Linked DNA regions of Roseibium sp. Sym1. The protein of the gene in region 1 interacts with the protein of each later gene in a pairwise test. Links are inferred from orthologs where the notes say so. Each region holds a gene or a part of one and is shown on either strand. Other genes may lie near its edges.

Region 1 (14,575 bases):
AAGGACGGACGTTCCGCAAGGACATTGCGCGCAAAAGCGTGCAATGTCCCGCTTCCGCGAGGAGTCGCTACTGCGGTGCCTTCGGCAAAAGCTGCTGCAGTGGCGGGACGAAACGCGGTTGCCTCGGTGTCACCTGCGGCTGCTGTTGCTGCACACGCACACACCTGTTCCGCTTCGGATCCCAACGCGTGTTGCGCGGGCAGACACAGGCCTTGCTCTTTGCATTCCAGACCCGGCCACCCGTGCAGTTTGGCACCGTCGGCTCGACCCGTTGCCCGGGGCGCACGCATGTCAATGCGCCGACCCGCCGGACCTGCCACCCCTGTGCGGCCAGCGCAGCGGCCCGGACCGGGGTCACCTGCTTCCATCCGCTCGGACAGGTCTGTGCCTGCGGCCTTGGACGCGCGCAGTAATAGACCACGCTACCGCTCCGGCGCTGCAGCACTTCCGAATTGCGCGGAACCCGATTCTTGTTCCGGTAGAGCGTGTACCCCGAAGGGCATGTCAGCACCGTCTGCGGCTGGGGCGGGGTGCCGCAATAGATGGTCACGCCGCCACGGGTCACCGGTGCGATCCGCCAGCCCTGGGCCCGCAGGGTCCTGACCCGGGACGCCGCGACCTCGGACTGGCCGGACGCGCAGGACGGTGGTGGTTCGACCGGTTGCCGTAGCTGCACCGTCACGCAGCTGCTGTCATTGGAGGCTTGCGCATCGCCGCTGCCCCAGGAGACGAACAACCGGCCGAGCAGCCGCCCGTCGATGCGGCCCGTGGCCGGCAGTCCTGCCTGTTCCTGGAAAGCGCGTACCGCACCGCGGGTTCTCGGGCCTGCCTGGCCGTCAACCGGGCCGGCGTCGAAGCCGAGCGCGTTGAGGGCGTCCTGAACGGCCCTGGTCTGCGCGGCGACGCCCCAGTCGAGCGAGGCACAATTGCGCAGGCTCGAGGCCCCGCCGCGCGGCGGACGAACACTCAGCGACAGGGTCCGGGACTGACCCGGTGCAAGCGTCGTCACGGGGTGGCTGCAACTCACCTGCCCGCCGCCTGTCCGGCACCGCCAGGGAGCCGGACCAGAGGCGATCCGGCGGCTCGCGGGTGTGCCCACGTCGCTCAATTGGAGCGGACCGGTATAGGGCACCGGACCGTTGTTGGTGACCGTCACCTGAAACGCGCACGGCTGACCGGCCGTACAACTGCGCTGCGGCGCGGTCTTGGTCACGGAAAGATCGGCAACCTGACGCCGCGACGGCGGCACCACCGGCGCTTGCGGCTCTTGCGCCACAGGCGGCTCTTCCGGCTGCGGTTGTTCTTCCTGCTCTTCCGGCTGATCCTCCGGCTGGACAATCATGATGGTGCTGGTGTGGCGGTCGTTCTCGGGCTTCGCATCCTTCACCTTCAGATCCGGCCAGACCATCTCCTTGCGATGGACGATCCTTGGATGCGAAAAGTCCTTCGGGATGTCGAGCACCATGTCGATCCGCACCGAGGATTCCGGCTTCAGGGTGAGGCTGTCAGCGTCGCATTCGTAGCTGCCCACACCCGTGACACGACAGTCGAAACCGGGTGTCCGGCTCTGGAGGCTTGAAATGGCGACAGCCGGGTCGAGTGTGCCACGCAGTCCGGCAGCGCCCGAGAACAGGCGACCACCGCGATTCTCGACCCTGACCTCGATGGGACAGGACGCCCCCCGCTCGCAGGTTGTCGCGCCCCATGGCGCCAGATCGGCGGCGAGAACCGGGATGCTCACGCAAGCAGGTCCGTCCGTCGCCGGATTGTCGTCACCGCTGTAGGTCGAGCCGATGTACCAGGCCGGAGGAGGCGCCGACCAGTTCATCCGGGCGCAGTTCTCGACAGAGTTTCCGGCCACGGGATCGGGCAGGCGCATTGTCAGGGTGGTCAACACGGACTCGCCGGGCAGCATTGTACCGGCATTCAGGCAGGTCACCGTCCCGGCGGCTTCACTGTTGCAGGAAAATGTTCCCGTGGCACTTTCCAGGGTCGCACCGGCAGGCAAGAGATCATCGAAGGTCATCAGGGCCATGAAATCCTTGGGCCCGTTGTTGGTGATCTCCACTGTGAAGTCACAGGCTCCGCCTTCGTAGCACTCCGGTGGACCGGACTTGGCGATCTCCAGATCAAAAGCATCATCGATCCAGGTCGGAACGCACATGTCGTCATCCTTCTCGGTGGCACCGGGTGCGGGGATATCGTCAGGCGGCATGATGCCGACACCCCAGTCGAGGGCGACACAGTCGAGCAGCGGATCGGCGGGAGCCGGATCGGGTATCGCGACGGTCAGGAACAGGATCCGTTGGTCGCCGGGGTGAAGCAGGTGCGGCCCGCCGTTGAGTGCGCACCGGATGGGTGGTCCGGCGACACAGGTCCAGCCCGGGCTGTTGGCGACATAGGTCACACCGGGATCGATCTCGTCCCGGATCACGAGTTCATCGTTGTAGTCGTCCGGACCATTGTTGGTGACCAGCACCTGGTAGACGCAATTGCCACCTGCATCGCAACTGGCCGGACCCTGCTTGCCGATCGACAGGTCGAAATGACCGGCGCCGTCCAGCACGTTAACGGTGACGCAGGCTTCATCGGGATGAACATCGGCGGGCCCGTCATCCGAGGTCATCAGCGTCCAGTCGATGCGGGCGCAATTCTCGACGGTGGTGCCGGCAATGCCGTCGGGCAGCTTGATCCGAACCATCATCGGAACGGTCCCGCCGACCGGAAGCGTTATGTCCGGTGTCTGGCAGACAACGTCGGTGCCGCTGAGTGAACAGGTGACGGTCGCCGGATCGAAGCCGGCCAGAACAAGGGAGCTGCCGGCCGGCAACGGGTCTCGAACAGCCAGTGACCCGTTGAATTCACCCGGTCCCTGGTTGATCACCTGCACCAGGAACGTGCAATCCGCGTTCTCCGTGCAGTCGGGCATGGACGACATCTTGACGATGCCGAGATCGAAGCCCTCGCTCACCGGCGTTGTAACGCAATCCTCGTCGTTGCCGTCGCCGGGACCGTCGTCCGTACCCATTTCGAACCAGTCGATGGCAACACAGTTCTGCACGTTCGGTCCGGGCACGGTGGCGGGCAGAAGAAGATTGACCTCAATGGCCGCCGTCGCGCCCGGAGGCAACAGGGCGGCAGCATTGGTGACGCAGTTGAAGGCAACGCCGATGGGGGCGCAGTTCCAGCCGGGCGAGGTGGAGGCAAGCGTGGCACCCGCGGGCATCGTGTCCGTGATCGCAAGCGGACCTGCATAAGTCGTCGCGCCGACATTCCGGAGTGTCACGACATAGGTGCATTCAACCCCTTCCTGGCATTGCGCCGGTCCGGTCTTGCGGATCGCAAGGTCCGTATCGAGCGGGAACGGCGGCGGCAGGAACCAGCCGTCGGGCGGCAGCGGCGCGGGCACCCAGCCTTGCGGCGGCAGCCCCTCCGGCCATGGAACAGGGCCGAACGGATCGTCCTCCTGGGCCAAAAGTGCGCCCCCGGCGGGCAGCGACTGGACAACGGCGACGTCGCCGACGCGGGTGGCATCGTTCCGGAACCTCAGCTCTTCCAGGACGTTGCCGGCCGGGTCCGTATTGACGTCTGCGTCGACCATGAAGGAGCTGTCGGGCCCCGTCGCCGGGGTCACAGGTCCCGGGGCCGGGTAGGGCTGGAAGGCGGTTACGGGCTCGAACGCCTCGAAGGGGTGTGCGGCCCGGCCCTGAAGCCCGTGCACCTCGGAGCCGTCGTCATACGCCCCGGAGCTGGAATCGAAACAGCGCCCGCGATCCGAACAAAGGCCGTCTCCCGTCATCCACACCGTTCCATCCGGCACATCGGGGTTTGCCGTCCCGGAACCGAGATAGCCGGGGCCGAAGGAGACGCCCCCGGCCGATCCCGCGCGCAGATAGGGTGGTCCGTCCTGGCCGCGGTCATAGTAGCCGACATCATAGCGCCCGGCGCCACGCCAGAATCCGGTGTCGGTCATCTCGTAACGCAACACGCGGGATTCATGCGGGTAGGCAAAGGCATTTTCCGCTGCCAGACCGAGATTGCGGACCCCGCCGCGTTCCGCAAGCAGCATGACATTCTGTTCGCTCAGATCGGGAAACGCGATATCGGCGACGGGATGGCTGAACCCGGAGCGTGCAATCGCCTCCGGCGAGCGGAAGAAATCCGGAAGGACAAACTCCCGGCGAACGCCGGCCGGGTCAAAAGCACCGTCCGGACCGATGCCGATCGACCAGACCGCGTTCCTTTTCTCGCTGTCGTCCGCGCCGGCAAAATCCGCATTGCCGAAGCCCTGGCTGCTCCAGAGAGCATAATAGAGACGCACGCCATCGCTTTGGGTATCCCGGCGCACACCGAGGCCCCAGACGCGCCGGCGGAAGTCGGCAAAGTTCCAACAGGAAGGCGTGCGGCCGAAGTCTCCACTCGGACAATCGGCTGTCCGCGCCCGGCTCAACGGGTCAAAGGCCACGGGAGCAAGTCCCTGATAGCCACCGCTCGGGACGTCGAAGAACGCCCTCCGTCCGTCAACGCCATGATCATATGTCCCGAGAACCGCCCCGTCGGCAAGGCGGAGGCGATGCACCATGCCGGTCTCCAGGTCGGAGACATAGAGCTGACCATTCCAGCGGTCATAAGCGACATTGCCGAGGGCAGCGCCGCTGTTCGGCCGGCCATCCAGGGTTATTTCTGCAAAAAGTTCAGGTTGATAGCCGTTGGCGCCGTTCAGTTTCCAGACCGTTCCGGGTCCGCCTTCCGCGCCCCACATGCCGGCCATCCAGTCGGAATTGTCCGCATTCCTGTGCAGGCCGAAAGCAGAGGTCGCTGTCAGATAGATGTTTGCCGGCGACGCGTCATCGATGGCAACACCGAAGACCTGACCGATTTCAGCGGCTGTGACCGCTCCGCGCTGCAACGCGTTGAACCAGTGCTCGCCGCGTGCCGGCCCTCCCGGCTGGCGCAGGTCGACAACGCTGACCACGGCCCCCTGGCCGTCAATCACGAGGCGCCCCGCTTCTTCGGCTGTTCCTGAGAACCGCGTCACGACCGCCTCGCCAGGCTGAAGCGCCTCTTGCGCGCGGGCCGCGCCGCCCGCCACAGGCAGGCCTCCAAGGCCCGCCAGGACAACGGCTGAAAGAAGAAAATCACGGGTTTGGACCAACAACCGGGGTGACATGCGCAGCTCCCTTCGGGTTGGCGATGTCTCTGCCCTCTTGCGCTCCGGCGATGGTCCTCCGCCTATCGGCCGGAACGGGATCCAGGCAGCGCTCGCCGTTCCTATCCTGGGGCACGTACCCCTAGGTTAGTTTAGCGAATTCTGACATTGCCACCTTTGAGGGAGGTCAATGCCGGGTGAACTTCAGGCTCGCAAACAAAAAAAGGCCGGTCAAGCGACCGGCCTTTCCGTTCCCTGATCTGGAGATCAGAAGTTGCTGGTGATCGGCCCCTGGGGCTCGTAATAGACCGGGCCGGCCGGAGCGCTGCCACCACCGAAATTGTAGCGTACGCCAAAGCGGATTTCGTGAGCGGTCAGGTCGTCCCATTCCACCCGTGTTTCACCGGTGCCTGCGTCATGAAGCTGCACGGTCGCCGCGTCGCCGAGGTCGCGATACTGGTAGCCTGCGTCGAGCGACCACCTGTCGGTCACGGCGTATTCGGCACCGGCCATCAGTGCCCAGGCGAAGTTCCACTCGCTGTGCTTGCCGTCATAATTGCTGCGGCCGCCACCGCCCGGATTGACGGAATACGTGCTGTCGGTCGTCACGTAGGACGCACCGATACCGGCACCGACATACGGCGTGATCCGGTTCCAGGTCCCCAGATCGACATAGCCGTTCAGCATGACGGTCCAGACATCGATATCGGTCGACTCGGTCGAGTATCCGCCGGTACAGGCTCCGCAGACCGCGTAGCCCTTGACGTTCGCCGAGGTCTCGTAATCCAGCGTCACGTCCGTACGGAAATAGTCGTTGAACTGGTAACCGACACCGACACCGATCATCCAGGCATTGTCCATGGATTCCCGTTCGAAACGCAGATCACCGATCACAGGGTCGTTGAAGCTGCCGCTCGGATCGTTCCAGAATTTGTAACCGATGTCGCCGCGCAGGTACAACCCACCTGCCACGGGCACTTGCGGCACATGCTCGATGACCGGAGTTGGCAAGTCCGCAGCGTAGCCCGCAGTGGAAAGCACAACAGCAAAGCCGGTCAAAGACAAACGCTTAAAGAAATTGTCCATGTCCTCGTCCTCTTCCAGTGAGCGCCCGCTTCAACAATTTCCCGGACACATCAAACTTGAAAGCATACTGAGGGGAATTCATTAATTGTGACTTAACTCTGTTCATTAACCGCGATTTTTTACCTTAAGAAAGTCTTACCAAATCCGGATCTTGTTGACCGGACACAAAAAAGCCGCCTCCCGGGGGAAGCGGCTCCATCAGAGTCCGGGGAAGGTCAGGCCGCGGATGCGGCAACCACACCGGCGATGTCATTGACGACCTGCTTGACGAGGTCGGCATCATCGCCCTCGGCCATCACCCGGATCAACGGCTCGGTACCCGACGCCCTGATCACCAGGCGGCCGGATTTCCCCAGGCGCGCCTCACCGTCTTCGATGGCCGATTTGACCTTGTCCTGTTCGAGCGGAGCCCCGCCCTTGTACCTGACGTTCTTCAGGATCTGCGGCACCGGTTCGAACCGCCTGCAAACCTCGGACACCGGACGGTCCTGGTCCTTGACACAGGCAAGGACCTGCAGCGCCGCGATCAGACCGTCGCCCGTGGTGGTAAAGTCGGACAGCACGATATGCCCGGATTGCTCGCCGCCGACATTGTAGCCGTTGGCCCGCATGTGCTCGACCACGTAACGGTCGCCGACCTTGGTCCGGGCGAGGCCCAGGCCCAGTTGTTGCAGGTAGCGCTCCAGCCCGAGATTGGACATGACCGTTGCGACGATGCCCTGCGCCGACAGCCTGTTGCTGGCCTGCCAGGATTGCGCCACCACGGCCATCAGCTGATCGCCGTCAACAACGGCACCGTTTTCGTCGACAATGATCACGCGGTCGGCGTCACCATCGAGCGCAATGCCGATATCCGCGCGCACCTCATGCACCTTGCGGGACAACGCGTCTGTGGAGGTCGAGCCGCAATCCTGGTTGATATTAAAGCCGTCCGGGGTGACCCCCATGGAGATCACGTCGGCCCCGAGCTCCCACAAGGCTTCCGGGGCAACCTTGTAGGCCGCGCCGTTGGCGCAGTCGACAACGACGCGCAGTCCTTCCAGGTTCATTTCCCTGGGCAACGTCCGCTTGGCGAATTCGATATAGCGCTGCTGCGCCCCGTCGATCCGTCTCGCCCGGCCCAGCTCGCGCGCGCCGGCCAGCCGTGATGTCAGGTCGCTTTCGACCAGGCCTTCGATGGTCTTCTCGATTTCATCGCTGAGCTTGAAGCCGTCCGGGCCGAAGAACTTGATGCCATTGTCCTGGAAGGGATTGTGGGACGCCGAAATCATCACGCCAAGATCCGTTCTCAGCGAGCGCGTCAGCATGGCCACAGAGGGCGTCGGCATCGGCCCGAGCAGAAAGACATCCATGCCCACGGACGTGAAGCCTGCAACCAGTGCCGTTTCCAGCATGTAGCCGGACAGGCGCGTGTCCTTGCCGATCACCACCCGATGGCGATGACCGCCGTTCTTGAAAACGAGGCCAGCGGCCATCCCGACCTTCAGAGCCAGTTCGGCGGTCATCGGGAAACGGTTCGCCTGGCCGCGAATGCCATCGGTGCCGAAATACTTACGCATCAATCATGCCTGCCTGAATTTCCAATGTGCGCCCTTATTAACGCAATTGGCTCCGATCACGATTCAAAATATGTGAGCAATTGTTACCATTCACAGGCACGCATCAACGGCCGCAAAGGCAGAAGCCCGGCATTGGCCGGGCTTCGTCAGTCACTTAGGCGTTGATCAGGACGGTTGCGGCTCCATGCCGCCGCTGGCTTCGTCCCCGCCGCGTTTCGCACCTGCTGTGGGAACCGCGGAAGAACGGCCGACCGGCTGGTCGTCGTCGGTGTCGCGCACCGGCGGCTTGCCGTTCAAGAGGTCCTTGATCTCGTCGCCAGAGAGCGTTTCGTATTCCAGAAGGCCCTTGGCAATCGTGTGCAGCTGGTCCTCGTGGTCGCCCAGGATCTTGTTGGCGGTTTCATAGCCCTGGTTGACGAAGGACTTGATTTCCGCGTCGACGATCTTCTGGGTTTCGTCCGAGACATGCTGGTTCTTGGCCACGGAGTGGCCCAGGAAGACTTCTTCCTGGTTCTCGCCGTAAAGCAGCGGGCCGAGCTTGTCGGACATGCCGAACTGCGTGGCCATCGCCCGGGCCAGCTTGGTGGCCATCTGGATGTCGCCCGAGGCACCGGAGGTGACCTTCTCGTAGCCGAAGATCATTTCCTCGGCCACGCGTCCGCCCATGGCAACCGCAAGGTCGGCCTTGCACTTGGCCCGGGTCAGGGACACCTGGTCCTTTTCCGGCAGGCGCATGACCATACCCAGCGCGCGGCCGCGCGGAATGATGGTCGCCTTGTGGATCGGGTCGGAGGCTTCCTGGTGCAGTGCCACCAGCGCATGGCCGGCCTCGTGATAGGCGGTCAGCTTCTTCTCTTCCTCGGTCATCACCAGCGTGCGGCGTTCCGCGCCCATCATGACCTTGTCCTTGGCATCCTCGAACTCGGCCATGGTCACCAGGCGCTTGGACCGGCGGGCGGCCAGAAGCGCGGCCTCGTTGACGAGGTTCATCAGGTCGGCGCCGGAGAACCCGGGCGTACCGCGTGCCAGGGTCTTGACGTCGACATCCGGCGCCAGCGGCACCTTGCGCATATGCACCTTCAGGATCTTCTCGCGGCCGGTGATGTCCGGGTTCGGTACGACGATCTGGCGGTCGAAACGGCCAGGGCGCAGCAGCGCCGGGTCGAGAACGTCCGGACGGTTGGTCGCCGCGATGATGATGATGCCTTCATTCGGCTCGAAGCCGTCCATCTCGACCAGCAACTGGTTGAGCGTCTGTTCGCGTTCGTCGTTGCCGCCGCCGAGACCGGCGCCGCGGTGACGGCCGACCGCATCGATTTCGTCGATGAAGATGATGCAGGGCGCGTTTTTCTTGGCCTGTTCGAACATGTCGCGGACACGGGAAGCACCCACACCGACAAACATTTCAACGAAGTCCGAGCCGGAAATGGTGAAGAACGGCACGTTTGCCTCGCCCGCGACGGCACGTGCCGTCAGGGTCTTACCGGTGCCCGGAGGGCCAACCAGCAGGACACCGCGCGGAATGCGTCCGCCCAGGCGCTGGAATTTCTGCGGATCACGCAGGAACTCAACGATCTCCTGAAGGTCTTCCTTGGCTTCGTCGATGCCTGCGACATCCTCGAAGGTGACCCGGCCGTGCGCCTCGGTCAAAAGCTTCGCCTTGGATTTACCGAAGCCCATCGCCTTGCCGCCGGACCCCTGCATCTGGCGCATCACAAATATCCAGATGCCGAGAATGATCAGCATGGGCAGCCACGAGAACAAGGCACCGAGAAGCGGTGAGCTTTCCGCTGGGGGACGGGCATTGATCAGCACGCCCTTGCCACGCAGCTCGTTGACATACTGGGCACCGTCGGGCGCATAGGTCTGGAAGGCGCCGCCGCTGTTGTAGCTGCCGGTGATCTTCTGTTCCTGGATGGTGACGGACCTGACCTCGCCGTTGTCGACCTGCTTCATGAAGTCCGAATAGGCGATGTCATTTGTCGCACCGTGCTGCGCCGGGCTTTGAAAAAGCTGGAACAGGGCGATCAGCAACAATGCGATGATCACCCAGAGAGCAAAGTTGCGAAAATGTGCGTTCATTTCGTTTCCTTAGCCGCCCAACGCGACCCCTGGGTCTGTTGAGAATTAGGTTCCGGTCCCGTCGATGGCCCGGGTCGGAGCGCTTTGCCTCCGCACACGGCCAGATCCCAATTCTCAAAAGACCCCGGCTCGCGCGGTCTTTATTCGTTACAGCGAAGATAGGTCGCCGAAGTCCCGCTGCCAAGGCGGTGCGCCATAGTTGCGCAGATGCACTGACTATTTTGTTAAGCCCGGAGCTCTATCAGAACTTCTTAGCAGGGAAAACTCTAGTTTTCGCCTTGTACGGTCCCATCGTCCAAATAGTTACCAAGAAGCTTAACTTGGATCGGCAGGCGCTCCAAATCCAAAACGTCGCCCTTGCAGGAATTGCCTAGATTTGAAGCGGCCACCAGGAAGGGCAGACACAGGATGTCCTCCCCGGCCCAGACCACCGGCGCACAATGGAAGGCGGCCTTCGGCCACCCCTTGGGCCAATTGACGTCCCTGGACCGGAGCGGTGCGTTGCAGAGCGGCCCGAGACAAAGCGCTTGCCGACCGTGGGCCTTCCTCCTGTCGGAAACGCAATACCGGTACCGGTTGTCCCAGAGACCGCTGCCCTCCGGGTCAACCAGTGTTTCGGGTGGTGTCCGCCCCGGTTCCTTCCAGCAGAAAACAACGTCATCCCGCGCATCGAACACCGCGCCACCGAGGGTCAGACGGCAGGGCCGCTCCCTGACCAGCATCCGGTCCAGTCCACTCAGATTGCGAAACCGCGGCCGCGGCGTGGCCCCGCTCACGCGCGCGATCATGAGTGTAAGCAGTCGCAGCCGCATCTCTTCCGTCATCGACCGGTACGCCAGACGATCCAGTTTCAACGGACCGGCCGGGTGTTCAATCAGGTGTTTTTCGGCGAGATCCCGAAGGCAGGCCTCCAGCGCCTCTCCTGCCCGGCGCATGTGCCCGGCTGTCTTGGAAAGTCGCTCCGCTGTCAGGCCCTCTTCTTCCAGGAGCGCCAGGATCGACCGGAGCCGGCTCCTCTTGTACCTGGTGTTGCTGTTGGAGGGATCGGTGCACCATGTCCTGCCGCGCGCCCTCAGGCTGGCTTCCAGGCGAGCCTTGGCGACACCCAGGAACGGCCGCAGCAGCCGCAGGCCTTCCGGGCCGTTCGGTTCGTCCGCGGCCATGCCCCCCAGACCGGCGACACCGCTGCCGCGGGTCAGCCTGTCGAGGAAGGTCTCGGCCTGGTCGTCCTGGTGGTGGGCAAGAAGCAGCGCTTCCGATCCGGATCCCCTCATGTGCTGCGCCATCAGCCGGTACCGGGCGAGGCGCGCCTCCTCCTGAAGGTTGCTGGCGGGCTTTTGCCCCGACCAGCGCAATATCGTGCAGGGCACACCTTCACCGCGCGCACAGTCGGCAACAAAGGCTGCCTCTTCGGCACTTTCGGGGCGCAAGCCGTGATCGACGCACAGGATTTCAAGGGATCCCTGCCAGCCTGTCCGCCGCTTCCACTCCGCCAGCAGCACCAGGAGACACAGCGAATCCGCTCCGCCGGACACGGCCACGGCAAGGTTTGAAAAGGACGTCAGCCTGGAAAAGAGAGCATCGACAATATCGGACGGGAGCCCCTCGGGCTCGACCGGCCCGTCAGGAACATTGGGCACGTTTGCGCTCGTCCCTGGCCTGGGACAGGACCGCGGGAGCGGCATTCGGAAACTTGTTCAGAAGTTCGGAGAAGGTTGCGCAAGCGGCGTCCGATTCTCCCAGACCGCGCAGGGACACGCCGAGCTTCAGCAGGCTGTCCGGGCTTTTTTCGTTACCGGGATGGTTGGTATAGGTCTTCAGAAACGCGTCCGCCGCCTCGCGGTAGTTCTGCTGCGCGAGCAGGCTCTCTCCGAGCCAGTACTGGGCGTTCGCCGAGCGCTGGTCATCGGGATAGTTTTCCAGGAAATTGCGGAACCCGCGTTCCGCGCCGGAATAATCCCCGTTCACAGCCAGCGAATAGGCCTCGTTGTAGTCGGTCTGCGGATCACCGCTGCCGATTACGCTTGCGATCTGGTCGTCGTCGGTTGCCAGGCCCGGGTCCGGCGAGATGTCGTCGCCCGTGCCCGGAACGTTGTCCAGTCCATTGGCAAGCGCCGACAGGTCGATCGGACCGTCAGTCGGCAGTCCGGTGTCATACCCGCCGGACTGGTCCCAGCTGGCATCGCCGGACCCGTCGGCAGGCAAGGTGGCAAGCCCGCCGCCCGGAGCGACAAGCGATCCGGTTTGCGGCGTGCCGTCCGGGGCAAGCCCCGGTGCACCTGATCCGGGCGGGAGTTCCGAGCGCTTGCCCGGCGTGCCGCCTTCAAGCTGCTGGAAGCGGTATTCGTTGTCTTCCTGCATGCGGCGCATCATGTCCTGCATTTCCCGCAGCTGGAAAGACAATTGCTCGATCTGGCCGGTCAAGACGCGGATCCGCTCTTCCATCTGGCCGATACGCACGGCGGATTCGTCGTTGCGGCGTCCGAAAAGCTGGGCTTCGGACGGTGTGGCAGCGGTGATCATCACCATCGCCAGAACGAGACCTGCAAGTCCCTTTAAATGTTGCATTCTCTCCTCCGGTTCGGGGATCCGCGAGCGCTCTGCCGGCAAATCCTTCCGCATGATGTCTTATCATGACCGGTTATCTACTCAAGTGCACAGAGCGCTCCGACTTCGGCTAAATTTTGACCTTTCCTGCCGAAACCCGAGAGATTTCGCATTTGCGGCACCTGATCGGCCGGATCTCGGATGAACACGCCCTGCCCGGATAACGCAAAAGGCCGGGCACGAGGCCCGGCCAATCTGTTCGCTGTTGCGGCAATCAGTTGGTGGCGTTGTTCAGAACGGTCACCGCGCGGCGGTTCTGGGACCAGCAGCTGTTGTCGTTGCACACCGCGACGGGCCGTTCCTTGCCGTAGGATATCGTCCGTATCCGCGAAGCGTTGACGCCCTGCGACACCAGATAGTCACGGGCAGCCTGGGCCCGGCGCGCACCGAGAGCGATGTTGTACTGGCGCGTTCCGCGCTCGTCGGCATGTCCCTCGACCGTGATCGTGTACTGGGAGTATTTCTTCAGCCACTGGGCCTGTTTGGCGAGCGTCGCCTGGCCCTGCGAATTCACCACCGACTGGTCTTCCTCGAAGAACACGCGGTCGCCCACATTGACCACGAAATCCTGGCCCGTGCCCGGCTTCACGTTGCTGGACAACCCATCCGGTTTCGTCTGGGCACATGCCGCTGCGAACAGAACCGCAAAACAGACGGCAATCCATCGCGCACCTTTTGCGGCGTTTACTTGCTTGAACATTCCTGTCTCCTAAACCCCAGCCCGCAAACCTCACTCCGGGAGCGTCCGGTTCTTGGTAAACGCTTTCTAGCCAAAACCGGTAAAAAACGTCTTTTCAAACGTGGTTAGCGAAAGCTTAACACGGCCTGCCCCGGCAGGCCGCCTTTCGTGTCAGTCGATCAGCGGCGACCAGGACGGATCCGACGCGAAGGCCGGCGTCTCCAGACGCTGCTCGTTGTATCCGGTCAGGTCGACGGTCCAGACCTGCGGACCGCCATTGGCGCCCGGCGTGTCCCGGAAGAACACCAGCACCCGGCCGTTCGGCGACCAGGCGGGTCCCTCGTTGTGATAGCCCTCTGTGAGGATGCGCTCGCCCTTGCCGTCCGGACGCATGACGCCGATCATGAAGCGGCCCTGATGCTGCTTGGTGAAGGCGATCAGGTCCCCGCGCGGCGACCAGACCGGCGTCGAGTAACGGCCTGGCCCGAAGGAAATGCGCTGCGCCTCGCCGCCGCCCGCGCTCATGACATAGAGCTGCTGCGTGCCGCCACGGTCGCTTTCAAAGACGATCCGGCTGCCGTCCGGAGAATAGGACGGGCTGGTGTCGATCGCGGCCGTGTTGGTCAGGCGCGTCGTCCGGCGCGACCGCAGGTCCATCTTGAAGATGTTGGCATTGCCGCCCTGCTGCAGGCTCATGACGACGCTCTGGCCGTCGGGCGAGAACCGGGGGGCAAAGGTCATGCCGGGGAAATTGCCGACGATCTCGCGCTGGCCGGTCTCGATGTTGAGCAGGTAGACGCTCGGATCGGCGGCGCCATAGGACATGTAGGTGATTTCCTGGCTGGTCGGCGAGAAGCGCGGCGTCAGCACCAGGTCCTCGCCCCGCGTCAGGTAACGGGTGTTGGCGCCGTCCTGATCCATGATGGCCAGCCGCTTGATGCGCTTGTCCTTCGGCCCGGTCTCGTCGACAAACACGATCCGGGTATCGAAATAGCCCTTTTCGCCGGTCAGGCGCTCATAGATGGCGTCGGCGATGATATGGGCCAGCCGGCGCCAGTTTTCCGGCGTTGTGTAGAACTGCTGACCGAGCATCTGTTCGGCGGCGAACACGTCCCAGAGCCGGAATTCCGCGCGCAATCGCCCGTCCGGCTGCTTGATCACGGTGCCCGTCACCAGGGCCTGGGCCTGGATCTTGCGCCAGTCGCCGAAGCGCGGCGTCGAATTCACGCTCATGTTCTTCTGCAGGAAGCTGGCCGGGTCGAGCGGGTTGAACAGGCCGGACCGCTTGAGATCCGCCGAGATCACACCCGTCATGTCCGCCGCCAGCTTGCTGTCGCCCCCCTCGGCGGTGAACGACGGCAGGGCGATCGGCAAGGGCTCGATGTTGCCGCCGCGAATGTCGATTTCAACGAG
Region 2 (14,589 bases), 1.1 Mb from region 1 along the record:
CAGAGCCGGAGCAGCGCCATCAAGGAGACCGAGACGCTGAAGGCCGGCATCCTGGTTCAGAACATCGACAGCATCGCCACCCAGAACAGCGAAATCTCGATGATCACGGCGGAAGAGGACGTTCGCCTCGACGGCAAGCGCGTCAGCGTTGGTTAGGCACTGTTGAATGCTCCTGGTGGATGACAGGCTGAAGGCAGCCCATGACCATGCCGCAGCTGGCCGGCACGACAATGCGGCGCTGCTTTACGAAAGCATTCTGGACCTGTCTCCGGGCCATCCGGAGGCGCTCTGCGGACTGATCGAATCCCGGCTTGCCCATGGCGACATGGAGGCCGCGCAGGCGCTTATGGCCAATGCGACAGCCAGCAGCGAGCGGGATCCCGGCTTTCTGACGCTGGCCGCCAGGATCGCCCTGTTGAACGACGACAGCCGCCAGGCGGAACAGCTCACGGAGCGTGCGCTGGCGCTTGACCCGCTTCATGTTCAGGCCGCCCTGCTCAAGGCCGAGTTCCTGGCCGCGACCGGGGAGCTTGCCGAGGTCGAGGACCTCCTGAACGGGATTCGCGCCCGCAAGAGCGACCCGGATCTGCTGCTCGGCATCGCCCGTCTCTATTTTGCCCACGGGCTGCTTGGCCCGGCACTGGTGAACGTGCAGGAAGGGCTCGACCTGGCACCGGACAATGCCGCCCTCAATGCCCTGGCAGGCCGGATCCTCACCGCACTCGGCGACCATGGCAAGGCGGCGCCTTTCCTGGAAACCGCGCATCTGCAGTTTCCTGCCAATCCGGATCACCTGATCGCCCTGGCGAACAACGCCGCCGCCACCGGACAGCTCACGGAAGCCCTGAGATATGCGGAGCGGGCCCGGACCCTCTTCCCCGACCTCATGCCCGCCTGGCTCTGTTACATCAAGGTCAAGGCCAACCGCGGCGAGGCCACGGACGCGCTGCGCGCATTTGCGCCGGTCGCCAAATCCGCGAAAGACCGGACCGACGCGATCCTGACCCTGGGCACCGCCTATGCTCTTGCCGGAGAACCGGACAAGACCTTGCAGCTACTGGAACCGCTCCTGGCGGAAACGGCGCAGCTCAAGCCTCCAGAAAAGGCCCGGCTCTTCGGTGTCCTGAGGGACGCCTACCTCTCCACCGGTCAGATCGACAAGGTTCCGGATCTGGCCGGCCCGTCCCTCCACCCCGGCGACGGCGACCTGAACAGAACGCTTGAAACGGCTGCCATGGTGATCGACCCGGACCTCGGCAATCTTGAATTCATGGTCCTGGCCCGTTTTCTCGGCGCAACGGGACGGGGTCTGTCGACACCCGTTGCAGGCTCCTCCGCAATCTCTGGGCTGCCCCGCCTGTTCGGGTATGACACCTATTTGCCCAATGACGCTCCCGGCTCGACCGAGACCCTGCCGGAGATTTCGGGCGGCTTTCCCGTGTCGCAGCTTCTCGGCCTGCCGGCGCAGGTGAGAGGCGGGCTCACCGGCAAGGTTCCCTATCTGCCGGTGCGAGAAGACCTGCGCGAACGCTGGCTGGATGCCCTTGCCGAATTTCCCCGCCCCTGGATCGGCCTTGCCTGGAACGAGACCGCACCGGGCCTGACGCTGGAACCGCTTCTGTCGGCGCTGCCGATGCTGCCCGGCACCCTGGTCAGCACGGTCTGGGACCACAGCAGGACCCAGTTGAGCGGCAGAAACGGGATCATCGACGCCGGCCGGCATATCCGCCAGCTTGAAGACCTCGCAGCGCTTCTGAGCGTCCTGGATCTTGTCATCGCCCCCGATGGCATGGTGCTGCATGCAGCCGGTGCGGCCGGCACTCCGGGACTGGCACTCATCGCACATGTGCCGCCCTGGTACTGGTACGCCGAAGACGGCAGGAGCCTCTGGTATCCAAGCCTGGAGGTAATTCGCGCGCCCCATTCCGGACATTGGGCGATGCTGCTGCCGGACATGGCTGAGCAGATAGGCACTTCTCTGCGGAACCGGCTTGACCCGACCGGTTTGCCGGAGTCCTGAAAAAAGCAGCGCTGCCGGGAAAGGCAGCCCGCGGCAGCTGACACAGATCAGATAGCCGGTGACGCCGCATGGACAGAACAGCTCGGTCTCCAACACGGGCTTGATCGCAACAGATGTCTTTCAAAAAAAAGAGGGCCGTGGCTGATCACGACCCCCTATCATTGCCCGATCGATTTTGGTTCCCGGGGCGCCGGCTAGGCGCTCATCAAATAGGACTGCATGGAGGGGCTGAGCTGCTGGAACACGTCTGCCTGCATGCCCTCGATCACCTTGCTTTCACGATGATAGAAGCCGGCTTCCAGAACGACATCCCGCATGGTGCGATTGTCGGTGCGCACCACCGCAACAAGGTGCGAGAAATAGGTGTTTTCGAAGAACCAGTCCGAAAGCGCAAGGAAAAGCCGCTTCGGCAGATCCGGATCGTTGTCCAGGACATCATTGCGCAGGCAGTAATTGACGCTGATCTCGGAGGTTTCCGCAAGCGGCGTGAATCCCGCCCAGCCAAGAAAATCGCCTTCCGGCGACACGGCTTTCCATTTCGCAAAGCCATGATCGTTCTGGTGCTTGAGCGCGGAGCGCACCAGCTCGGCTGCATCGACCACCGTGCAATTGGTGGAGTATTCGGAACACTGGTTTCCAAACGGGTCGGAATGAAGGCCCTTCACGAGATTGATATCGCTGGGCGAAAAAGGGACAAGCCGCACTGCGCCGCATTCGAGGTAAATCGTCTGCACCGTGTCCTCCCGTTTTAGAATTCCTGTTTGCCGGTTCTATGCTGAATCGACAATTGCTGTAGCCGGGATCCATGTAACCCTGAATTGTGCCAACCCGATGGCAGACCAAAGTATAGGTACAAATTCCGAAAAAATAAATTCGTATTTCCAACGAGTTAATGAGATACCCGGCGCTGCACCGCACACCCCAGAGGTTGATGCCTTCCGGTCAGCAAATCTTCAGAAACTTTTCCAGATTGATTTTGTCCGACGGATCAACCCGTTGCCAGTCACTCATCTGGTTGCGAAACCAGGTCTCCTGACGCTTTGCGTATTGCCGCGTTGCAACAGTCAGCCTGTGGAGCGTTTCTGCATAATCGGCCGTTTCCGCCAGAAACGCGGCGATTTCCGGTACGCCGATGGCCCGCATGGCCGGAAGTTTGTCTGAAAGTCCCAGTGCGAGCAAGGCGCGGACCTCCGCGATGCCTTCATCCGCCAGCATCAATTTCGCGCGCTGCGCGATCCGCTCGTGCAGCCAGGGCCGCGGTGGCGCCAGGACGATTTTCAGGCACCGGTCCGGCGCCAGCAGAGGCGACGACTGGTGCTCCTGCTGCCAGCGGGCAAGCGGCCTGCCGGTGGCCATCAGCACCTCCAGGGCACGGGCCAGGCGTTGCGGGTCGGCAAGATCTCGGGCCGCCTGCGGATCCCCGAGATCAAAAATCGCCTGTCTGAGCCCGTCGAGATCCTGCCGGTCGGCCATTTCCCTGGCCTTGGCGCGCACCTCCACGGGAATGTCCGGCAACTCTGCGAACCCTTCCGTCAGTCCCTTGAAATAGAGCCCGGTTCCGCCGACAAGGATCGGCAGCCGGCCGTTGTCCCGGGCCATGTCGAGCTCGCGTTCGGCCAGGCGCAGCCAGGCGCCGGTCGAGGAGGCAGTCGACGCCGGCAGGATGCCGTAGAGCCGGTGGGGAACTTGTGCCTCCTCGTCGCTGCCCGGACGCGCGCTCACCAGCCTGAGATCCTTGTAAAGCTGCATGGAATCGGCATTGATGATGACGCCGTTCATCGTTTTTGCCAGGTCCAGCGCCAGGGCGGACTTGCCGCTGGCGGTTGGCCCGGCTATCAGGATGGCGCGATTGCCCGAAGCCATGATCCCGTCTTTATCCAAGGAACCGTCCATGTCGCTTGTTGCCACTCTGGTGTCCACTCCTACTGCGCCCGCGGTCGACGCGGAGTTGATCGGCCGGGCATCGGACGCGCTCGGCGTATCCGGCACGGCGACCGTACTGATGTCCGGTGTCGCCGCGGATATCCGCTTTGACGGGTGCGACGCAAGCACCGCCGACAATATTCTGCGCGAAATCGTCGGAAATGCCCGCGTGGATGTCTTTGTGCAACCGGAAGCCGGCCGCCGCAAGCGCCTGCTGATCGCGGACATGGATTCCACCATGATCCGCCAGGAATGCATCGACGAACTCGCCGCCGAACTCGGCCTGAAGGACCGGATCGCCGCGATCACCGAACGGGCGATGCGCGGAGAGATCGAATTCGAACCGGCCCTGCTAGAGCGCGTCGGCCTTTTGGCGGGCCTTCCCGTTTCGGCCATCGACACGGTTCTGAGCAACCGCATCCAGCTGATGCCGGGTGGACGCACGCTGGTGCAGACGATGAAGGCGAACGGCGCCTATTGTGCCCTGGTCTCCGGAGGGTTTACCCATTTCACCAAGGCCGTCGCCAACATGATCGGCTTCGACGAGAACCAGGCCAACACGCTGCTTGAGGCGGATGGCAAGCTGACCGGCAAGGTCGGACAGCCCATATTGGGCCGGGAAGCCAAACGGGCCCGCCTGGAGTATCTCGTTGCCGAGAAAGGTCTTGCCTTCGAGGAAACCCTGGCCGTCGGCGACGGCGCCAATGACCTTTCCATGATCGAACGCGCCGGCACCGGTGTCGCCTACCGCGCCAAGCCCGCTGTCGCGGAAGCCGCCGACATCCGGGTCGACCACGGCGACCTCACGGCGCTGCTTTACCTGCAGGGCTATGCGGAAAGCGACTTCGTTCTGAGCTGACCCTGAACGAAACGAAGGGTCGGGTCGGACCGCACCGCATAACGGCTCGGAGACAAAACAGCCGCCGAGCTGCCTCCCCAACCCCGGGCGATGGCGGCACAAAACAGGGGCATCAACCTGAGGAGGACCGTCAGGTCCGTCTCGAAGGATGACGGTTGAAGGTGGGGATTTGTTACAAGAAAGGCGCCGTTACCGGCGCCTTTCTCATGTCATTCTGCCAGCTGGGCGGCTTACTCGTCCTCGATCCGGACCGGTACGAAGCGGACATCGCCGGTCGGGTTGGACAGAAGCAGCAGCGCCGAACGGCGGTTGTCTTTTTTCAGCTTCTCGATCTGCGCCTCGACATCGGCCGGCGTCTCCACGGGTTCCTGGGCGACTTCCTTGATGACATCGCCCGCCATGACCCGCTTTTCCTCGGCGGATGAGCCGGGCGTGACTTCCGTGACGACCACACCGGTCACGTCCTCGTCGATGGAGAACTGTTCTCGCAGGCTGTCGTCGAGTTCCGCGAGCATCATGCCGAGAACTTCGCTCTTCTCCGCAGGTTTGTCTTCGGGCTCGCCTTCCGTGGTTTCACTGGCTTCGGTCACCTCGTTTTCCAACAGGCGCTCGAGGGTCACGGTGATGTTGACTTCCTCGCCCTTGCGCAGGACGACGACTTCGACTTCCTTGCCGATGTCGGTTTCGGCGACCATGCGCGGCAGTTCCCGCATGGTTTCGACCTCGTTGCCGTCGAACTTGATGATCACGTCACCCGGCTCGATCTCCGCCTTCGCCGCAGGACCATCCTCGGTCACGCCGGCGACCAGCGCGCCCATGGCCTCATCCATGTCCAGGCTGAGGGCGATTTCGTCGGTGACTTCCTGGATGCGCACGCCGAGCCAGCCACGGCGGGTTTCGCCATACTCGCGCAGCTGCTCGATCACGTTCATCGCCGTCTTGGCCGGGATCGCGAAACCGATGCCGATCGAGCCGCCGGACGGCGAGATGATCGCCGTGTTGATGCCGACCACGTTGCCTTGCATGTCAAACAGCGGGCCACCGGAATTGCCCCGGTTGATGGACGCGTCCGTCTGGATGAAGTTGTCATAGGGTCCGGAATTGATGTCGCGGTTGCGCGCCGACACGATGCCGACCGTCACCGTGCCGCCAAGGCCGAACGGGTTGCCGATGGCCATCACCCAGTCCCCGACGCGGATCGCGTCGCTGTCGCCGAAATTGACGTCCTTGAGCGGTGTCTCCGGCTCGACTTTCAGGACCGCCAGGTCGGTCTTTTCATCGGTGCCGATGATTTCCGCCCGGAGCTTGGTGCCGTCATTGAAGTTCGCGGTGATCTCGTCCGCACCTTCGATGACGTGGTTGTTGGTGATGATGATGCCTTCCTTGCCGTCCACGACAAAGCCGGAGCCGAGCGACTGAACCCGCCGCGGCTGATCGTTGTCCCGGTTCTGGCGATTGAAGAACTCCTCGAAGAACTCCTGGAACGGCGAGCCGTCCGGCACTTCCGGCATCGGAACCGACCGCCGCCCCTGAACGGTCTGGGCCGTGGAAATGTTCACCACGGCATCGCCGAGTTCCTCCGCCAGGTCGGCGACGGACACCGGGCCTTGTGCATGGGCCACGTCGACAGGCTGAAACACAACCATTCCGCCAAGCAGGATACCCGCCGCAGCAGCTGCGACCCGGGTCATCCGACGGCGAACAAAATCTGGAGCCATAGGGCTTTCTCCTCATCCCGGCCGGGTGGACCGCCAGCCAATGTGTTCCACGGCCGGCAGCCGATGGGTTATTACTTACTGGTCCTGAACCAGAATATAGAACGGGCGGGACGTTTTTGCGCCTCCCGCCCGAAAACTTTTCGTTATCCGCGAATGATCCACACAAGAAATACGCCGATCACCGCGGCAAGCAGGCCGGTCACCCGCAAGGTCTGGTCCGATGTGTCCATCACGCTGCGCATGATGGCCTTCATGCCACCGGGCACAAGTGCGTAGAGCACACCCTCAAGCACGAGCACCAGACCCAGCGCCGTTACCAGTTCGCTCATTGAGCGGCGAGCGACGGCGACCGGTCGGAGACACCCTGGCTGCCATTGCCGTCGGCAGCCGGCGGGAGCACGCCTGACGGATCCTTGAAGAACCGGAAGAAGCTGGAATCCGGTGACAGGACGAGGCTTGTATCTCCTGCCTGGAGCCCGGCTTCATAGGCCTGCATGGACCGGTAGAAAGCGAAGAACTCCGGATCGGCTCCGAAAGCCTCCGCGAAGATCTTGTTCCGCTCGGCATCGCCGTCACCACGGGTGATTTCAGAATCCCGCCTTGCTTCCGCGACAAGGACCGTGGCGTCACGGTCTGCACGCGAACGGATCCGGCGGGCGACTTCCTCACCCTGTGCGCGGATTTCGGTCGCTTCCCGCTGACGTTCCGTCTGCATCCGGGCGTAAATCGCCTGGGAGTTGGCATCCGGCAGGTCGGCGCGGCGGATCTTCACATCGATCACCTCGATGCCGAGTTCTTCCGCATTGGCGCTGACGTCACGGCGGATCGCCTCCATAACACCGGAGCGGTCGTCACGCACAAGCGCCACGAAACTGGTCCGGCCGAGTTCCGAACGCAGCGACGACTGCAGCAACGTCGACAGGCGCCGGTTGGCGGTCTGGACGTTCGAGACGCGCTGGTAGAAGAGCACCGGGTTGGAGATCCTGTACCTTGCGAACGCGTCCACAACGAGCCGTTTCTTGTCCGAGGAGATCGGCTCCAGAGGCGGCATGTTCAGGTTGAGGACACGCTTGTCCATGTAGACCACGTTCTCCACGAACGGGTACTTGAGATAAAAACCGGGTGTGGTCTTCGGCTCCTCGACGATCCGGCCGAGCCGCAGGACCAGGGCCTGCTGGGTCGGATTGACGATGTAGATCGACATGTAGCCAAGCACGGCCACGACGATCAGGATGATTGCGAGAATTCCGCTACGCATGATCAATTTCCTCCGGTCCGTGCCGTCGCGGCGGCGCCGCCGCGCGGGTTCAGGTCATTGAGCGGCAGGAACGGCAGCACGCCAGATCCGGAGGACTCGCTGTCAATGATGATCTTGTTGTTGGAGCCAAGAACCTTTTCCAGGGTCTCCAGGTAAAGGCGCTCACGGGTCACGTCCGGAGCATTCTTGTACTGTTCGTAGATCTTGGTGAAACGCTGGGACTGACCGGTCGCCTCCGCGATCGTCTGCTCCTTGTAGGCGTTGGCTGCTTCAAGAACGCGAGCCGCTTCACCGCGCGCTTCCGGAACGATCCGGTTGGCATAGGCTTCCGCCTCGTTTCGAATACGTTCCTGATCGGCACGGGCCGCCTGGACGTCACGGAACGCGTCGATGACCTGGGAGGGCGGGTCAACGCGCTGCATCTGCACTTCGGCGACCTCGACGCCCGCACGGTAGGTGTCCAGCGTCGCCTGCATCAGGGTGACGACGTCGTTCTGGATGGCCACGCGGTTTTCCGTCAGGATGGCGTCGATGTTGGAACTGCCGACGACTTCGCGCATCGCGCTCTCGGCGACAGCCTTCACGGTGCCTTCCGGATCCTGGATGTTGAACAGGTAGTCGCTGATGCCTTCGCGGGTGTTCTTGATACGCCACAGGACCTTGAAGCCGACATCGACGATGTTCTCGTCACCCGTCAGCATCAGGCTTTCTTCCGGCACGTCGCGCGCACGCACGACGCCGGAGCCGCTGACGGTTTCATCGACCCCGACCGTGGTTTCACGCTGCTGTTCGACCTTGGGCTTGTAGACTTCACCGACCGGGTAGGGCCAGTTGTAGTTGAGGCCCGGAGGCGTCTGATCGGTCACTTCACCGAGCACGAGCTCGACACCGACCTCACCTTCGTCGACGACATAGAAACCGGTCGCCAGCCAACCGATCACGACGACACCAAAGACAATCAGGACACCGATGGTGCCGAGACCGCCGCCGCCACCGCCCGGGAGAACGGTGCGCATGCGGTCCTGCGTGCGTTTGAGGAGCTCTTCCAGGTCCGGCGGGTTGTTGCCGCCCCTGTTCGGACCGCCTCCGCCCCAGGGACCGTTGTTGTTTCCGCCGCCGCCCCAGGGACCGCCGCCGTTTCCGCCACCCTTCCAGGGGCCACCGCCGCCTGACTGATTGCTCCAAGGCATCAAAAATTCCTTCTTCGAGATCCGGCGGAACCCGCCGGACATGGGCATTCGCCCGTTCTGACTCATGGTTGGTTATAGGGAGGTTACCGACCGCTTTCAACGGATAGACCGGCGCCGGAACCTCCTAAAACCCATATGATTTCCCGCGCCGGAGGTGGGTCCTGAAACGGTCACTGTCAAGCCCCGGCGCACATTTGGCCGCACTCTGCCAAAGAGCCTGCCCGAATATCAGGGCCGGATCATGTCGATATGCGGAATTCCGTCCTCCACAAAGGCTTCGGAAACGGTCTCGAATCCGAGCGAGCAGTAGAAGTCTTCAAGGTAGGCCTGTGCACGAACATGGATCCTGCAACCCGGGGCCATTTCACGGGCCTTGTCTATGCCCGCCTGCATCATGGCCCGGCCGAGACCCGAGCCACGGGCTTCGGGCGCGATCACAACACGTCCGATCCGCGCGGTGCTCACCTCCGGCTCGACAAAGATTCGGATGGCCCCCGTTACGGCTTGCGTCGCCGGGTCCTGGATCAGGTAATGCAGCGCCTGCGGATCCTTGCCATCGATATCGGCATAAAACGATGCCTGCTCCAGGATGAAAACATCCTGCCGCAGTTTCAGCAGGCCATAGAGCTGCTGAAGGCTGAGTTGGTCGAAGGCCGCCCATTGGGCAGTCATTGCATCTGGAATGGTCATCGCGTCCGGGTCACGTCCCATCCGCCTTGCGGCGATAGCTGACAAAGGTGAAATCCGCGCTGTCGCGCTCCGTGCGCGCGCCCGGCACCCGGGACGTTTCCTGCCAGACCTGCGGGCTGATTTCGGGAAACCGCGTGTCGCCCGATGGCGCCGCATCGACCTCGGTAATTTCAAGCCGGTCGGCCCGGGGCATGGCCTGGGCGTAGATCTGGCCACCGCCGATGCACATGATTTCGCCGACGCCGAGATCTGCCGCAAGAGCCGCTCCGCGCTCAAGAGCCGCGTCGAAGGACAGCGCACGCTCGGCTCCCTCCGGTGCGTAGCCGGGATCGCGCGAGATCACGATATGCGGCCGTCCGGGAAGCGGCTTGCCGCCGAAGGACAGGAACGTCTTGCGTCCCATGATCACGGGTCTGCCGAGCGTGAGGCTCTTGAAATGTTTCAGGTCGGACGACAGCCTCCAGGGCATGTCATTGTCCGCGCCGATGATCCCGTTGCGTGCCACGGCGGCGATCAAGACGAGTTCGGGCAAGCAGTCCTCCGAATCCGGTTTTCTTTCCTCAACGGGCCTCCTAGCATGAATTTGAAGCGCGATGGCAGTGCATGCGATTTTCTTTTGGCCCTGCTGTCGGTTTTTGCCGGTCTGGAACGTCCTGGAAAGGTGATCACGAACTGAAGGGAGTATTGCAACCCATGTCGGACTTGATGGACACCGTTCTGATCGAACGCACCCGTTCGTTCATTCCCGATGGCAATGTCGAGCAGAAACGCATGTTCGGCGGCACCTGTTTCATGGTCAACGGCAACATGCTGGTCTGCGTGTCGAAACGCGGTCTCATGGCCCGCGTCGGCAAGGACCAGGAAGCCGCGGCCCTGTCGAAACCGCACGCCTCGCAATGCCGGCCGACCGGTCGGCCGATGCCCGGCTTCATCCGGATCGAGCCGGACGGCATCGAGACGGACGAGGATCTGAAGGACTGGGTCGAGATGGCCCGGACCTACGTCTGCGCCCTGCCGCCCAAGGCCGCGAAGCCGAAAAAGACAAGAACCGGAAAGGCCGCCCGATGACATCCGCCGGATTTCAGTCGGAGACCTTCCGCTTCCTGGAAGACCTCGCCGCCAACAATTCCAGGGACTGGTTCGAAGCCCACAAGGCGGACTACCAGCGGTTTGTCAAGAAACCGGCCGACGCGTTCCGGCCCGCGCTTCTGCATGCGCTTGAAGAGGTCACCGGACACGCCCTTGCCTCCAAGCAGTTTCGCATCAACCGGGACCTCCGGTTCTCTAAGGACAAGACGCCCTACAACACCCACATCCGCATGGCCTTCTGGCCGAGCGGTGCCACCTTCGCAGGCAAGGAAGCGCAGCCACCCGGATTCTTCCTGTCCGTCGAACGCGATCACCTGCGTTTCGGGACCGGCTGCATGGCCTTCTCCAAAGCGGTTCTTGGCGCTTACCTGCACGCCCTCGAGACAGGCGACGGCGAAACGATCGCGGGTTTGCTAACGGACCTGGAAAGGCAGGGTTTCGAGATTTCCGAACCGGATCTTGCCAGGATCCCGCGCGGTTTCCCAAAGGATCATCCTCACGCGGAGCTGGCCAGGCACAAGGGCCTGGCCGTCTGGAAGTCGCTTCCGGACACCAAGGCGGTTCTCGGCGACGGGGCTGTCGCGACACTGGTGGAAAGCTGGGCGCCGAGCCTGCCCTTCTGGAAATACTTTCTGAGCCTGCAGGAAAAAGCTTGATCCAAAGCGCTTTGAAACCTATCACCTCGGCATGCTCCCACGACCATGAGACGAGATTCGATGGTGTCCCCAAAAGACCTTGCAAAGCGCTTCCCCGATGATTTCCAGTTTGGCGTGGCGACCGCCGCCTACCAGATCGAGGGCGCTGTGGCCGAGGACGGCCGCAAACCGAGTATCTGGGACGCGTTTTCGAAGATGCCGGGCCGGGTCTACAAGGGCCACACGGGTGACGTCGCCTGCGACCATTATCATCGCTGGGAAGACGATCTCGACCTGATCCGGTCACTGGGCGTCGACGCCTACCGCTTCTCGATTGCCTGGCCGCGCATCCTGCCGGACGGCCGTGGCCAGGTGAACGAAAAGGGGCTCGACTTCTACGACCGCCTGATCGACGGCATGGTCGCCCGCGGCCTCAAGGTCTACCCGACGCTGTACCACTGGGACCTGCCCCTGATGCTGGCGGGTGACGGCGGCTGGACGGCGCGCAGCACGGCGGAGGCCTTTGCCGACTATGCCGCAATCGTGGTCCGGCGGCTCGGCGACCGCATGGACGCGCTGGCGACCATCAACGAACCCTGGTGCATTTGCCACCTCAGCCATCTCTACGGCATCCATGCGCCCGGCGAAAAGAGCCCGGAGGCATTTGCCGCCGCCGTTCATACGCTGAATCTCGCCCACGGCCTCGGTGTTCAGGCCGCCCGCTCTGAACGCGCCGACCTGCCGATGGGCATCGTGCTCAATGCCTATTCCATCTATCCGGCCACCGACCGGCCGGAAGACAAGGCCGCCGCGCAGCGGGCCTTCACGTTCCACAACGGGGTTTTCTTCGAGCCGCTCTTCGAAGGTGCCTATCCGGCGGACTTCCTGACGGCCTTCGGCACCTCGATGGACATTCGCGAAGGAGACCTGGACACGATCAGCCAGCCGCTGGACTGGTGGGGCCTGAATTACTACACCCCCTGGCGGGTGCGCGAGGACAGCGACCTGGAGGCGGACTATCCGCAAGCCGTGGCGGTGCCGCCGAATGAAGCTGTTCCCGTGACGGATATCGGCTGGGAGGTCTTTTCGCCAGGCCTTTCCGATCTCCTCAAGGACCTCCACGCGCGCTATTCCCTGCCCGACTGCTACATCACCGAGAACGGTGCCTGCTACAATGACGAGCCCGTTGACGGCGTCATCGACGACAAGGGCCGGATCGACTATCTCGCCGCGCATTTCGGCGCGATTGCCGACGCCCGCGAGGCCGGCGTGCCGGTCCGCGGCTATTTCCTGTGGAGCCTGATGGACAATTTCGAATGGGCCGAAGGTTACCGGATGCGCTTCGGCATCGTCCATGTCGACTATGACAGCCAGGTGCGCACCCCCAAGGCCAGCGCGCTCTGGTATCGGGCGTTGCTGGTGGCGCGGTAGGTTTGGCCGGACTAAGGCATCCTGCAGCGTCTGCACCCAATTCAGCGTCATGCTGAGGAGCTGCGTTAGCGGCGTCTCGAAGGACGACCGCTTGCTCTGTTGCCAGGCAGGCGCCTGAAGCCGCTCCTTCGAGACGGACCTGTCGGTCCTCCTCAGGATGACGGCGGAGTGTGTGGAGAGGCCGTTCTGCAGGTTTGCCGCAAAGGCATATCTTTTTTGAGCCGGCCCCTCCTTCAGCGTCATCCTGAGGAGCCGCGTTAGCGGCGTCTCGAAGGACGAGCTGCTTGCTCTGGTGCCTGAGGCCACTCCTTCGAGACGCGCGCTAGCGCGCTCCTCAGGATGACGACGGAGTTTGTGGCAGATTCAGTCACACCCTGACCAGGTTCGCCAGGATGATCTCGCTCCACACCCTGGTCGGCGGGATCCAGGCGTTCCAGTTGTTGTAGTTGCCGGAAAAGATGACGGCGGCCACGTCCGCCTTCGGGCACAGGAACAGCCGCTGGCCGCCATTGCCGAAACCGGCGAACCAGGGCACCGGCCCGCCGAGCGCCGGGACCGGCGCCTGACCGCAGAACCAGAAATAGCCGTAATCCGGCCCCTCCCCCGTCGCGATCACCGGCCTCAGGGAGGCCGTCAGCCAGGCTTCGGGAACGATCCGGTGGTCCTGCCAGAGCCCGTTGCCCAGTACCAGACGACCGATCTTCAGCAGATCCGGCGCGCTCAAGCGCAGGCCGGAAGCCGGGGAATGGGTTCCGTCCGGACCGGCGGCCCATTCGAAGGTTTCGATGCCGAGCGGTGAAAACAACCTCTCGCGTGCGAAATCCGGCAGTTTTCTGCCCGTGCCGCGCTGCAGGATCTCGCCGACCAGCGCTGTCGCGCCGCCGCTGTAGATCCAGCGCGCGCCCGGCTCGGCCACAAAGGGGCGCTCCAGGATATAGCGGTAGCGGTCCGGTGCCATTTCCATGGCAATCTCGCTGTTTTCCGGATCGGTATAGGGACGGGTTTCGTCCCACTCCATGCCGAGCGTCATGGTCAGCGCGTGTTCGATCGTCAATTGCTGTCTTTGCGGATCGGCGGCGAGATCCGGATAGTCCGGAAACAGGTCGAGGATCGGCGTGTCGAGACGCGGCACCTCGCCCCGTTCCAGGGCAATCCCGTAAAGCAGGCTGACGATGCTTTTCGATACCGAGCGCAGGTCGTGCAGCGTGTCCGCGGCGAAGGACACGTCACCGATGGACCGGCCCCAGTTCTCATCCGGGCCGCTGCCGTAACTTTCCAGGACCGTCTCGCCGCCCCTCTCCGCCAGCACCACATGCAGGTGCGGCAACAGACCGGCCTCGGCGCCTGCGCAGAGCCTGCGGCCGATCGACGTGTCAAAGCCGCGCCGCTCGGCGGCGAGCGCATGCGGTGAAAGGGAAAGCCCGCCAGATGAAACCATTGCCTGAAATTCCTGAAGTCAAATCCGGAAGTAGAGTGCGCAGTCTCGCGCCGAATTGCGAATGTTTTTTGACCAATTGCAAGCAGTTTCCATCTTGACCTTCCCCCAACTGGAACCATCATGAGTCCTGAAGGCGGCGGCAAAGGCACTCCGGGAGTTCAATGGTGAATCGCAGATCGTTTCTGAAAACGTCCTTGGCCGGATGTGCCGCAACATTGCTGCCGAAGTTTTCCCTGGCAAAAACCACGGACGGTGTCCTGGAGCTGACCGCGCAAAAGGGCCAGGCCCGGCTCTATGGCGAGGACGGCGGCCTCTCCGACCTGTGGCTCTACAACGGC

The links.
Region 2: the proteins of ftsH (region 1) and hflC interact in binary tests that used the Escherichia coli proteins (3 or more experiments, as listed by UniProt). The link is inferred for Roseibium sp. Sym1 from one-to-one orthologs.

The regions. Positions count from the first base shown.
Region 1 is NZ_CP114786.1:2,637,652-2,652,226, reverse strand. What follows is about bases 7,419-10,334. They hold ftsH (ATP-dependent zinc metalloprotease FtsH), read right to left. Parts: upstream 9,877-10,334; coding sequence 7,960-9,876; downstream 7,419-7,959. Other genes in these bases: tilS (tRNA lysidine(34) synthetase TilS), read right to left, coding at 10,143-10,334; glmM (phosphoglucosamine mutase), read right to left, coding at 7,419-7,797. In the rest of the region: O6760_RS12125 (peptidoglycan-binding protein), read right to left, coding at 68-5,170; O6760_RS12120 (outer membrane protein), read right to left, coding at 5,417-6,235; more of glmM, read right to left, coding at 6,451-7,418; more of tilS, read right to left, coding at 10,335-11,516; tol-pal system protein YbgF, read right to left, coding at 11,500-12,444; peptidoglycan-associated lipoprotein Pal, read right to left, coding at 12,698-13,183; Tol-Pal system beta propeller repeat protein TolB, read right to left, coding at 13,334-14,575. UniProt on the Escherichia coli protein: Acts as a processive, ATP-dependent zinc metallopeptidase for both cytoplasmic and membrane proteins. Plays a role in the quality control of integral membrane proteins.
Region 2 is NZ_CP114786.1:3,780,107-3,794,695, reverse strand. Bases 5,813-8,742 are described here. They hold hflC (protease modulator HflC), read right to left. Parts: upstream 7,779-8,742; coding sequence 6,846-7,778; downstream 5,813-6,845. Other genes in these bases: hflK (FtsH protease activity modulator HflK), read right to left, coding at 7,781-8,742; O6760_RS17165 (DUF2065 domain-containing protein), read right to left, coding at 6,664-6,849; O6760_RS17170 (Do family serine endopeptidase), read right to left, coding at 5,813-6,520. Also shown: O6760_RS17195 (DUF3540 domain-containing protein), read left to right, coding at 1-156; O6760_RS17190 (tetratricopeptide repeat protein), read left to right, coding at 167-2,020; O6760_RS17185 (GNAT family N-acetyltransferase), read right to left, coding at 2,215-2,754; tRNA (adenosine(37)-N6)-dimethylallyltransferase MiaA, read right to left, coding at 2,963-3,883; phosphoserine phosphatase SerB, read left to right, coding at 3,912-4,802; more of O6760_RS17170, read right to left, coding at 5,033-5,812; more of hflK, read right to left, coding at 8,743-8,968; O6760_RS17150 (GNAT family N-acetyltransferase), read right to left, coding at 9,197-9,658; O6760_RS17145 (dihydrofolate reductase), read right to left, coding at 9,669-10,190; O6760_RS17140 (TfoX/Sxy family protein), read left to right, coding at 10,352-10,726; O6760_RS17135 (DUF2461 domain-containing protein), read left to right, coding at 10,723-11,403; O6760_RS17130 (GH1 family beta-glucosidase), read left to right, coding at 11,464-12,813; O6760_RS17125 (serine hydrolase domain-containing protein), read right to left, coding at 13,181-14,251; O6760_RS17120 (multicopper oxidase domain-containing protein), read left to right, coding at 14,413-14,589.